3 regions of the Bacillus sp. ISL-75 genome follow, and region 2 is predicted to be linked to each of the others. Evidence: riboswitches for the same ligand, from Rfam matches in the RefSeq annotation. Region 2 holds a riboswitch; each other region holds the start of a gene.

Region 1 (2,277 bases), on a different contig from region 2:
TATAAGGAATACCGCCAATATGATCTTCGTGCCCATGGGTCACAATTAGAGCGCGGATTTTCTCCTGATTTTCTTCTAAGTAAGTAATATCGGGGATAATTAAATCAATTCCTAATAAACTTTCGTCTGGAAACTTACCACCACAGTCAATGATAAAAATATCGTCTGCGTACTGAACCACATACATATTTTTACCGATTTCATTGATGCCGCCTAAGGCGAAAATAGATAATTTATTATCATTAGTTCGCAAGTTAATATCCTCCTTATTCCAAGTAAATAAGAATAGTATGCCCTTAGGGATTTACTTTATCGGAAAAGGGGAGGTAAAACTTTTGTCGATCACAAAAAAAACTGCCAAATACCCGGTTTTTTACGGAGTTTGGCAGCTATTTTTATCGGTATTTAGATTAATACCTTTACATTGCTCGCTGGGAGAACACCTTGTAGTGTTCTTTGCTCTTCGGTGGTTAACGGGAGCAATGGCAGGCGAAGACCCCCAACGTTCACTCCATTCATATTCAATGCGGCTTTTACCGGTGCTGGGTTTGGTGCCGCAAATAATGCTTTCATAATCGGGAGAAGACGGCGATGGGCACTAGCTGCATCTTGGACATTCCCATTTTTAAAATGATTAATCATTTCTTGTATTTCATTACCAATGACATGGGAAGCAACGGAAACCACTCCAGCTCCACCAATGGCTAAAACCGGCAGTGCTAAGCCATCATCACCACTATAAAGGGTAAAATCACTTGGTGCTTGGCTAATAATTTCAGCCATAGCATCTAAGTTACCGCTTGCTTCTTTTAAGGCGACAATATTCTGAATCTGTGAAAGTCGAACAATGGTCTCTACCGACAGGTTGACCACACTTCGGCCGGGGATATTATAAAGCATAATCGGTAAAGGTGTAGATTCAGCAATCGCTTTGAAGTGCTGATACATGCCTTCTTGGGATGGTTTGTTGTAATAAGGAGCAACAAGCATAATCCCATCGACTCCTGTTTGTTCAGCCAGCTTTGTTAAGCTGATAGAAGCTCTCGTGTTATTTGAGCCAGTTCCAGCGATAACTGGAACTCTTCCATTGACAGCGTCGACAACAAATTTAAATAAAGCGACTTTTTCTTCCGTTGTTAATGTAGGAGATTCTCCGGTTGTACCAGCAACTACGATTCCATCGGTACCATTTTCAATTAAATAATCAACAAGTGTTCTAGTCGCGTTAAAATCTACTTCACCATTTTGATCAAATGGTGTAACCATAGCGGTTAAAACTTGGCCAAAATTCATCATTTCTCACCCTTTAATTAAAATTTTTTTAAAATTTAGAGGTGGGTAAGGCCATTCATAATTTAACGCAAAAAAGCAACAACGAGGGTTCGCTGTTGCAGTAGAAACATAAAAAAAATAAGTTCCCGTGCGTAAGATAGCCCTCCATATAGTTTCCTATATGACAGTTCTGTATTTTTTCAATAGCAGAACCAGCTTCAAGACCAATGAGATTCATTGAAGCTTCGGCAAATTCCCCTTTTCACAATCATCATTGGATCTCATTATCCTCATATTGTGTACTAATGGTCTTTGCGCCTCTATCCTCACTTCAAAAAACGTGAAGTAAGAAAATATTTAATTGATAGTAAATATATCAGAATATTCCCTTTGGTTCAAGGGCAATTGGAACTTTATTTGAAATTCACACTATATTTCTGCCGTTTCTAAACTCAGTTTATCCTTTTCAACTTCTAAGGCAGATACAATATAAGCAAACCCGTTCATAACAAAGTAAATAACATTAGATTGGACCCGTTCCTTTTCACCCAAATAAGTATTTATGATAATACTGAAGGAAAAAAAGACAACAAATGATAATGCAATTTTATTAAAAATTATCATATCTACCGACCCCTTTAATTAGGATTCTTATGTTTATCATATTTGCTATAAACCGGTTTTATGCGTGCCTTCGATGGGCCGGTTACCTGAAATCAATTAGGGTCGGGGGTTGGTCCAGTCATAATCGTCCTTCCTGAACGTTCCTTTTTGCCGTGCAGAAAGTAGTAAAGAATAGAGGTTGCCAGGGCGACAATACCTAAGATTACATACAGGCTGCTAAAGCCGGTTAATGGAATAATAAATCCAAGGATATATGGACCGAATCCAAGTCCTGCATCAAGAAAGATAAAGAAAGTCGATGTCGCCAAACCCATTCGATGGGGAGGCGTTACCTTAACGGCCACTGCCTGGGTGCTTGACTGCATGTTGCCGAAACCAAGG
Region 2 (2,277 bases):
TAATGATCATTAAAGTTAATTTAGCATGATCTGTATAAATTGCATCCACCACTTTACCTGTAACAAAAATGGAAACCAAGGTATAAAGAGCAGAATCCCAATCAAATAAAAATCCACTGATCAAGATGACGACTGCATTCATGCCTGAAAGTAAAACCCCAATCGGAAAATCCCTTTTTCTCGCCACAATCATGCCAATAATATCAAATCCCCCGGTCGATCCAGAACAGCGAAAAACTATTCCGACACCTAAACCGGTTAAAGCACCTCCGAAAATTGAGGAGAGAATTCTATCATCGGCAATGGCATGAACGGGAATTAAATAAAGGCCAATTGATATAATTATTACAGCAAAGATGGAATTCACGATAAATCTTTTCCCTAACATTTTATAACCAATAATCAATAACGGAAAATTCAGCAGGAAATTTGCCACCCCTGTATTAACAGGCGAGATCATTCCTAAAATCATAGAAATTCCGCTCAATCCACTGCTTAACACTTCATGAGGGATTAAGAAAAGGTTAAAGGCAACCACAACAATTAGAGATCCCGAAATCATTCCAACAATCTGCATGGTAAAAATCCTCCTATGAGAAACAGGCAATTAATTCTATTTAAAAATAATACCGATTCTTTCTTTTAAAGTAAATTAAATAATTTATTAAAAAGAAACTCAATTATCTGTCTATTCTAATTGACTGAGTAAAGACTTCTCGAATAATATATTATTGACAATTCTATAATAATATTTATACTTTAGTAATATATTAACTTTATACGATAAATCCTCATCAACCGATGAGGTAGAGGTCGCGGTTTTTATCAGTAAAGCGGACGAGATGAGAGAGACATCCCTGACTCCGTTTGAAAGGAAAAGCTGCCGAAGTGTGCTTTCATCTCTGAAAAAGCATGCTGGGGCTGTCTCCAAATAGGAACAGAACTGTCACGCTTAGACCTACCAGCTAAGCGTGTTGAGCTATCTTTCGGAAGGTATGATGCGGGGTATTTACAATGCCATCGATACTTCTTCGATGGCATTTTTTTATTCCAAACTCCTTCTCGAAAAAAAAGAAAAAAGAGGAGTCAAGACTATGCAAACAGCAAGAGTATTAAAAGAGAGTGAATATACTAGTGACTTAACACTACAACAGGATCCAACGGAATTAAAACGAAGCTTAAAATCCCGTCACCTCACAATGATTTCTCTTGGCGGGACGATTGGGACTGGACTTTTTCTAGCTAGCGGCGGCGCTATCCATAGTGCGGGACCCGGCGGGGCAATCCTTTCCTACCTTGTTATTGGTATTATGGTTTACTTTTTGATGCAGGGCTTAGCAGAAATGGGTGCTTATATGCCAGTTGCTGGAAGCTTTAGTACCTATGCAACCAAATTTGTCGATCCTTCCCTTGGTTTTGCCCTAGGCTGGAACTATTGGTATAACTGGGCAATTACAATTGCTGCCGAATTAGCTGCTGTAACAATGATTATGAAATTCTGGTTTCCACAAACGCCTTCATTCATTTGGAGCGGTCTCTTTTTAGTAATCATGTTTCTATTAAACTATCTTTCTGTTAAAGGATTCGGAGAAGCAGAATATTGGTTTTCCTTAATTAAAGTTGTTACAGTTATTATTTTTATCGTGACTGGTACTTTAATGATCTTCGGTATCATGGGTAATGAAGCGATCGGTTTCAAAAACTTCACTGTTGGTGACGCTCCATTTCACGGCGGCTTTTTGTCCATGCTGGGAATCTTTATGGCTGCAGGCTTCTCCTTCCAAGGGACAGAGCTTTTAGGTGTTGCTGCTGGTGAGACGGAGGATCCAAAGAAAGCTATTCCTCGTGCAGTGAAACAAGTTTTCTGGCGTATTTTATTATTCTATGTATTGGCTATATTAGTAATCGGACTGCTTATTCCATATACAAACGAGAATTTAGCAAATGGGGATATAACCGTTAGTCCATTTACGCTGGTTTTTCAAAAGGCAGGCATCGCTTTCGCCGCTTCAATCATGAATGCTGTTATTCTTACAGCTGTATTATCGGCAGGAAATTCAGGAATGTATGCATCTACTCGGATGCTCTGGGATTTGGCCCGTCAAGGCAAAGCACCAAAATTCCTTGGTAAATTAAACAAAAAAGGTGTTCCAGTCAATGCCTTAATTGCAACAACCTTAGTGGGAACACTCGCATTTCTTGCTTCCTTCTTTGGAGATGGAACGGTTTATGTATGGTTGTTAAACGCTTCTGGTATGTCCGGTTTTATCGCATGGC
Region 3 (2,277 bases), on a different contig from region 2:
TATGCAGTCGATAAAGGCTGGATGTGTGTGCAGGTCTTTTTTGTCCGCCAAGGGAAACTAATTGAGAGGGACGTCTCCATGTTCCCCTTCTATAATGAGCCTGAGGAAGAAATACTAACTTTCCTCGGTCAATTTTATTCGAAAGCTAATCACTTCAAGCCGAAGGAAATCCTGATTCAAGATGAAGTCGATTTGAGTCTGGCGGAACAACTACTTGAAGTAAAAGTGCTCCAGCCACAACGGGGGCAGAAAAAGGATATTGTCAAATTGGCAATCAAAAATGCAAAAATAGCCTTAAATGAAAAGTTTTCCTTGATCGAGAAGGATGAAGACCGCACCATTAAGGCTGTCGAGAACTTGGGGGAATTACTCGGAATTTATACGCCGCACCGGATTGAAGCATTTGATAACTCCAACATCCAAGGGACAGACCCAGTATCAGCCATGGTCGTTTTCATTGATGGAAAGGCAAATCATCGGGAATACCGGAAATATAAGATCAAAACCGTTCAAGGACCTGATGATTATGAATCCATGCGTGAAGTGACAAGAAGAAGGTATTCACGCGCCTTAAAAGAAGAACTTCCCCTCCCTGATTTAATCATCATCGATGGTGGTAAAGGCCATGTTGAAGCCGTAAGAGATGTGTTGGAAAATGAGTTAGGACTGGATATTCCACTCTCGGGACTCGTCAAAGATGACAAACACAAAACTTCCCAATTGCTGTACGGCAATCCTTTGGGAATTGTTCCATTAGGCCGAAACAGCCAGGAGTTTTATTTACTGCAAAGAATTCAAGATGAGGTCCATCGCTTTGCCATTACGTTTCATCGTCAGCTTCGTGGAAAAAGTGCTTTTCAATCCTTGCTCGACGATATTCCAGGAATCGGTGAGAAACGGAAAAAGCTATTGCTAAAACAATTTGGCTCTGTGAAAAAAATGAAAGAGGCTAGTATGGAGGAATTTACAAATATCGGAATTCCTATGAACGTAGCCGAAGAATTAATTAAAAAACTTCAATCCTAGTGATTGTAAGAAAAAATAGAACATGCTATAATAAGTGAAAATTTAATTTACTATCACTTTTACGTATTAAGTGAAGGTAGAGGTGCGAGCTTCAAGAGTAATGGTTCTGAGAAGGATGAGCTTCTAAGACGGATCATGAAAGGGAATGTTCGCCGAAGTAAAGAAAGTCTCATTTCTTTCTTTGCTGGTCCTGTATTGAATAAATGCCGGATTGTCAGGACGAATGTCTTGGAGAGCTATCTTACATTGTAGGTGCGAGAATATTTTTTCGTGTTCTAAAGCAATGAGATGCCCTTCTCATTGCTTTTTTTGTTTTTTGGGGGATAAATAAGGTATTCACTTGAAAGAAGGAGAAACAAACATGGGGATTATTGTACAAAAATTCGGAGGCACCTCCGTTGCGAATGTAGAAAGAATACTAAATGTTGCATCCTGTGTAAAAGAGGAGACAGACCGTGGCAATAATGTAGTCGTTGTTGTTTCTGCAATGGGAAAATCAACGGATACACTTGTCGGATTAGCAAAAGAAATTTCCGCACAGCCAAATAAGCGGGAAATGGACATGCTGTTATCAACAGGAGAACAGGTGACTATTGCGTTATTGTCAATGGCTTTAAATCAGCAAGGGCTTGACGCCGTTTCCTTTACAGGCTGGCAGGCAGGAATCATCACAGAACCTGTCCATGGAAATGCCCGCATTTCGAATATTAAAACGTCTGCAATTGAAACGGAACTCGCAGCGGGTAAAGTTGTCATTGTGGCAGGATTCCAAGGAATCACGGAAGAAGGCGCAATTACGACGCTCGGTCGTGGTGGTTCTGACACGACAGCTGTGGCATTAGCGGCAGCCTTAAAGGCAGATAAATGCGATATTTATACCGATGTTACTGGGGTTTTCACCACGGATCCAAGATATATCAAGAATGCTCGCAAATTATTATCAGTATCGTACGATGAAATGCTAGAGTTAGCTAATTTAGGTGCTGGCGTGCTCCATCCAAGAGCAGTAGAATTTGCTAAAAACTATCAGGTTCGTCTTGAGGTTCGCTCGAGCATGGAGAGAGTAGAAGGAACAGTTATTGAGGAGGAAGCAGCAATGGAACAAAACTTAGTAGTTCGCGGTGTCGCATTTGAAGACGAAATAACAAAAGTAACAGTATTAGGATTGGCGAATTCATTAACAAGTCTATCTACCATCTTTTCAACACTAGCGGAAAATCACCTGAATGTTGACATTATTATTCAAAGTAC

The links. Region 2 has a riboswitch for lysine ahead of J7E63_RS00450 (amino acid permease). Riboswitches for the same ligand answer to the same signal wherever they lie in the genome.
Region 1: it holds a riboswitch for lysine, as region 2 does, so the genes downstream of both, dapA (4-hydroxy-tetrahydrodipicolinate synthase) here and J7E63_RS00450 (amino acid permease) in region 2, are expected to answer to the same signal.
Region 3: it holds a riboswitch for lysine, as region 2 does, so the genes downstream of both, J7E63_RS08660 (aspartate kinase) here and J7E63_RS00450 (amino acid permease) in region 2, are expected to answer to the same signal.

Annotation. Positions count from the first base shown of each region.
Region 1 covers NZ_JAGGQX010000069.1:20,358-22,634, forward strand. The annotation lists gene J7E63_RS25350 (ribonuclease J) at 1-187, opposite strand, end outside; gene dapA (4-hydroxy-tetrahydrodipicolinate synthase) at 406-1,293, opposite strand; lysine riboswitch at 1,423-1,603, opposite strand; gene J7E63_RS25360 (hypothetical protein) at 1,702-1,896, opposite strand; gene J7E63_RS25365 (MFS transporter) at 1,989-2,277, opposite strand, start outside.
Region 2 covers NZ_JAGGQX010000001.1:84,220-86,496, reverse strand. The annotation lists gene J7E63_RS00455 (YitT family protein) at 1-577, opposite strand, end outside; lysine riboswitch at 800-990, shown strand; gene J7E63_RS00450 (amino acid permease) at 1,095-2,277, shown strand, end outside.
Region 3 covers NZ_JAGGQX010000019.1:86,491-88,767, forward strand. The annotation lists gene uvrC (excinuclease ABC subunit UvrC) at 1-1,026, shown strand, start outside; lysine riboswitch at 1,096-1,273, shown strand; gene J7E63_RS08660 (aspartate kinase) at 1,388-2,277, shown strand, end outside.